Regions from separate parts of the Priestia sp. VA7 genome, predicted to be linked through region 2. Evidence: riboswitches for the same ligand, from Rfam matches in the RefSeq annotation. Region 2 holds a riboswitch; the other holds the start of a gene.
What was found. Region 2 has a riboswitch for thiamine pyrophosphate ahead of AC0C45_RS25185 (thiamine phosphate synthase). Riboswitches for the same ligand answer to the same signal wherever they lie in the genome.

Region 1: it holds a riboswitch for thiamine pyrophosphate, as region 2 does, so the genes downstream of both, AC0C45_RS07940 (acetylornithine deacetylase) here and AC0C45_RS25185 (thiamine phosphate synthase) in region 2, are expected to answer to the same signal.

The regions. Positions count from the first base shown of each region.
Region 1 is NZ_JBVQPN010000002.1:270,793-273,195, forward strand. It holds gene AC0C45_RS07935 (MupG family TIM beta-alpha barrel fold protein) at 1-863, shown strand, start outside; TPP riboswitch at 1,082-1,184, shown strand; gene AC0C45_RS07940 (acetylornithine deacetylase) at 1,299-2,403, shown strand, end outside.
Region 2 is NZ_JBVQPN010000007.1:72,159-74,561, forward strand. It holds gene AC0C45_RS25170 (fluoride efflux transporter FluC) at 1-206, shown strand, start outside; gene crcB (fluoride efflux transporter CrcB) at 207-596, shown strand; gene AC0C45_RS25180 (hypothetical protein) at 644-859, shown strand; TPP riboswitch at 1,022-1,123, shown strand; gene AC0C45_RS25185 (thiamine phosphate synthase) at 1,245-1,868, shown strand; gene thiO (glycine oxidase ThiO) at 1,852-2,403, shown strand, end outside.

The DNA of each region.
Region 1 (2,403 bases), on a different contig from region 2:
ATGTGGCTAGAGATTGTGGAATAAGCGTGTATGCAGACGTATCTAAGCATACGCCAGTTCATTTAGGTATTGAAAGCCTTATGTCGCTATCTTCACTTGGCGTATCTGGTATTAGACTAGACGATGGCTTTAGCGCAGAAGAAACTCTTTCGCTTGCGAATGAATTTTATATTGCTGTTAATGCAAGTACGTTATCCAAACAAGAAATTGAAGCACTCTTATCTGCAGGTCTTCATCATCATCAGCTGCTTGCATGGCATAATTTTTATCCGCGGCCTGAAACAGGGCTTGAAGAAACGTTTTTTCAACAGCAGACAGATTTATTTAATGAACTTCGTATTCCAGTCTGCGCTTATATTCCTGGAAAAGACGAAAAAAGAGGCCCTGTTTATCAAGGTCTTCCTACTAGAGAAAAAGACCGTAATAGATGTCCTTTTACTTCTGCAGTAGATTTATACGGATGCGGAGTAGCAGAGGTTTATATTGGAGATCCATGCGCCGGTTCAAGTTTATTAAAGCGTTTGGTTCAATATCAAGAAAGCCGCATTATTCCGCTGCGCATTCGTTCACCTCATATAGAGGGAACGTACAGCGTGCGTCCGGATGTATCAAGAGACGTTCTGCGTTTAGTTGATACTCGATCTGTAAAACCAGTGCCGCCATTTCATACAGTAGAACGCAGAATGGGAGCAATTACAATGGACAATGATGGCTACGGACGTTACAGAGGAGAGGTTCAAATAGCTAAAACAAATTTGCCTGCAAATGCTAATGTGAATGTGATTGGGTATGTGATAGAAGAAGATCATGAGCTGCTTTCGTTAGTGAGACCGGGGCAAAAACTTGCGCTTCTTCCTGTCTGAATGGAAAAACGATGTATTTTTAAAGAAGCCGATAGCTAACTAGTAAGCTTATAAAAGTAAAGAGCACACACTGCTTGAAAAGGTGTGTGCTTTTTGTTTTCCTAAAAAGGAAACTATTTTCATTGCTGAATAATGAACCTTTCTATTGAATAAAACGCTTTACTATGATAAAACTATTACAGGTAAACATATGATAATCGTTTAATTTTATAGAGATACAACGCCACTAGGGGTGCTTTCTAAGCTGAGAGAGACGAGAAGTCTTAACCCTTATAACCTGAACTAGGTAATACTAGCGTAGGAAAGAGGTATTGTAATGGATGTTTTGTATGGTATTTCCTTACGAACTCGTTATAATAATTTTTTGTATATAAACAAAAACACTTCTTTCCTGCGAAAGAAGTGTTTTTTTATGCGTAAAGGAAGGTGTCATACATGGAAGAAACAATTGATTTGCTTGTCAAACAGGTAGAGGAGCGCAAAGGGGAGCTAGTCCAGTTATTAAAAACGCTTGTTTCATATAAAACGCCGGCGCCTCCTGCACGGAATTCTCATGAAGCGCAGCGCTACGTAGCGGATTTCCTTAAAAAATGCGGTTTTTCCATCGATATGTGGGATTTATATTGCAACGATCCTATTGTAGTGGGCACGTTAAAAGGGAAAAAATCAGCTGACTATCAAAGCTTAATTATTAACGGGCATATGGATGTAGCTGAGGTACAAGAAAATGAAAAGTGGGAGACAAATCCGTTTGAAGCTGTGGTAAAAGACAACATGATAATCGGACGCGGAGTTGCTGATATGAAAGGCGGCTTGGCAGGAGCATTATTTGCAGTTCAGCTTCTAACAGAAGCAGGAATCGAACTGCCGGGAGACTTGATTTTTGAATCCGTTGTAGGAGAAGAAGTGGGAGAGGCAGGTACGCTGCAATGCTGTCAGAAAGGATATACAGCTGACTTTGCGCTTGTTGCTGATACGAGTGATTTACATATTCAAGGTCAAGGCGGAGTGATCACGGGATGGATTACGATAAAAAGCAGTAAAACCTACCATGACGGTACACGCCGAAGTATGATTCATGCTGGAGGAGGGCTGTTAGCTGCGAGTGCTATTGAAAAGATGGCAAAAGTGATCGGAGGGCTGCAAGAATTGGAGCGCCACTGGGCTGTTACAAAAAGCTATCCAGGATTTTTGCCGGGAACAAATACGATTAATCCAGCAGTAATCGAAGGGGGAAGGCATGCTGCGTTTATTGCAGATGAATGCAGGCTGTGGATCACCGTTCACTATTATCCCAATGAATCATACGACCAAGTATCAAAAGAAGTGGAAGAATACATTTTAGCTATTGCAAAAGCAGATCCATGGTTAAAAGATAACCTGCCAACCTTTGAATGGGGAGGCACATCAATGATTGAAGACAGAGGAGAAATCTTCCCGTCATTAGAAATTGATGAAAATCATGCTGGAGTACAGCTGCTTGCAAATACTCATGAACAAATTGAAGGGAAAAAGCCTCCAATCGATGTGTCAACTAGCG
Region 2 (2,403 bases):
TTGGACTAGGAGTTGGCGTATGCGGCGGTTTTACAACGTATTCAACGTTTGCAGGAGACGTCATTTTTCTCACTCAGCGCCATTTATTTTGGGGAGCCATTTATGTAATGGTCTCTTTAGTAGGTGGAATCCTTCTTGCTTTAGCAGGCTATCTATGCGGTGAAGCGGCAGGGAAAAATTTAGTGAAAGTACATGAGGTGAAGTAAATGAGCATAGTGAGCTTGGCACTTGGCGGGGCAGCTGGAGGAATATGCCGTTATCTTTTGGGTTTAAAAGTTACAAAAACAGTTTCAAACCCTCTTTTTCCAGTATCAATGCTGTTTGTAAACTTGCTCGGTGCGTTTGGGCTTGGTCTTTTTTACGGTAGTTATTATGGAAAGGTTCCGAGTCATGCTTATGATGATTCAATATTTTTAATGATTGGCATTGGGTTTTTTGGTGCCTTTACCACTTTTTCAACGTTCAGTGTGGAAACCGTACAGTTAATTCGAGAAAAATCTTATCGGAAAATGCTGGCGTACGTGGGGATTTCAGCATTTGGAACAGTTGGTTTATTTACAGTCGGTTTACTGGCAGGAACGTTTTTATTTAAGTAAAGAGAACGTTTCTAGTAGGGAAAAACAAAAAGACGGAGAAGTAGAGAATGGATAGAAAAGCAGAAGTTTGGAAATACATTTTGTTGATTGTAGCTGTTGCAGGTCAGATCATCGGTTTTTTATTTTTATTTATAAATGTTGTGGCGGCATTTATTTTTTACGGTTTTTATATTCTAACTTTTATTATGTTACTCCTGCTGTTTATATGGGATCGGAAAAAGGAAAAAGACAAGGAAGAATTTGACGACTATACCGATTACTAATCATATAAAAAGCAGAATGATGCGGTGCGCCGGACCTCTTACTTAGTAAAGAAGCATAAAAGATACATCTATAAAAGGAAGAGAGCCGTAAGAGCATAAAGAGATATTGTATTTACATCTAGTTGTGTTATAATTTTAAGTGCGAAAACAAAATCAATAAATAGCAATCACTAGGGGAGCTTTTTGAAGCTGAGACGAATGTATTTCGGACCCTTTGAACCTGATCTGGTTTGGACCAGCGTAGGGAAGTGGCGATCATGTTTACATAACGATGCATGCTAACCACTCTACGTTGTAGAGTGGTTTTTTGTATGTAATAAAGCCCTCTACACAAGATGAGGTGATTGAAATTTCTCTTTATTCTGAATGGAAAGGTTTCGATCATGTGGATATTCCTAAATTTCATGTCATTACAACAGATAAGCAGCCAATCGAAGAGCTTCAAAAAGTTTTAACGGCTATCGCGCCTTTTACGGGCGCCGTTCATATTAGAGAAAAAGAGAAAACGGCAAAGCAGATTCAATGTTTACTAGAAAGCTTGCCATTTTGTCGCTCTAAAATTATTGTGAATGACCGAGTTGATGTAGCGCATGCTTTAAAAGTAAAAGGCGTACAGCTTGCTTATCATAGTTTAGACGTTTCGATTGTTATAGACGCATTTCCTTCTCTTATTGTCGGAAAATCAGTTCACTCTGTGGAAGAGGCTTTAGAAGCTGAAAAAGATGGTGCTCACTACATTCTATACGGACATATTTATTCAACACATTCAAAAAAAGGATTAAAAAGTCGAGGGGTAGCAGCACTAAAAGAAGTAGTAGATGCTGTGCAGATACCGGTTATTGCCATTGGAGGAATTACACCTGTAAATGCCAAAGAGGTGCTTCAAACAGGAGCACACGGTATAGCTGTGATGTCTGGTGTCATGCTTGCGCAAGATCCCCTCAAAGCGATTAAACAATATTCTCATATATGGACATCTGGAGGTGGAGAAAATGAAGCAGCATTATGATGTACTGTTAATCGGAGGAGGTATAATCAGCTCTTCTATCGCTTATCATTTGTCAAAACAAGGAGCGTCAGTAGCTATTCTTGAACGCAATCAAATTGGTTGTGAAGCTTCAAGTGCAGCCGCTGGTATTTTAGGTGCTCAAGCTGAAATTGATGAAGAAGGTCCTCTTTTAGACCTTGCTATTAAGAGCAGAAGCATGTTTCCTGAACTGGTGAAGGAACTAAAAGAAAAAACGGCCATCGACGTAGAGCTCATTCAAAAAGGCTTATTAAAAGTTGCTGTAACAGAAGAAGATGCACACGTATTAAAGAAAAAAGCCGCTCAGCACCACGGGTGGGATGAACATGTAAGATGGATCGATGTAAAAGAAGCGCGTTTGTTAGAACCCGGGCTCTCTCCAGACATATACGGAGCCATTACAATACCGGGAGACGGCCAGCTAGCTCCGGCTAAGTTAACGCAAGCTCTTGCTCATGGAGCCTTGTATCACGGAGCAGATGTATTCGAATACTGTGACGTTCATTCTCTTATTATG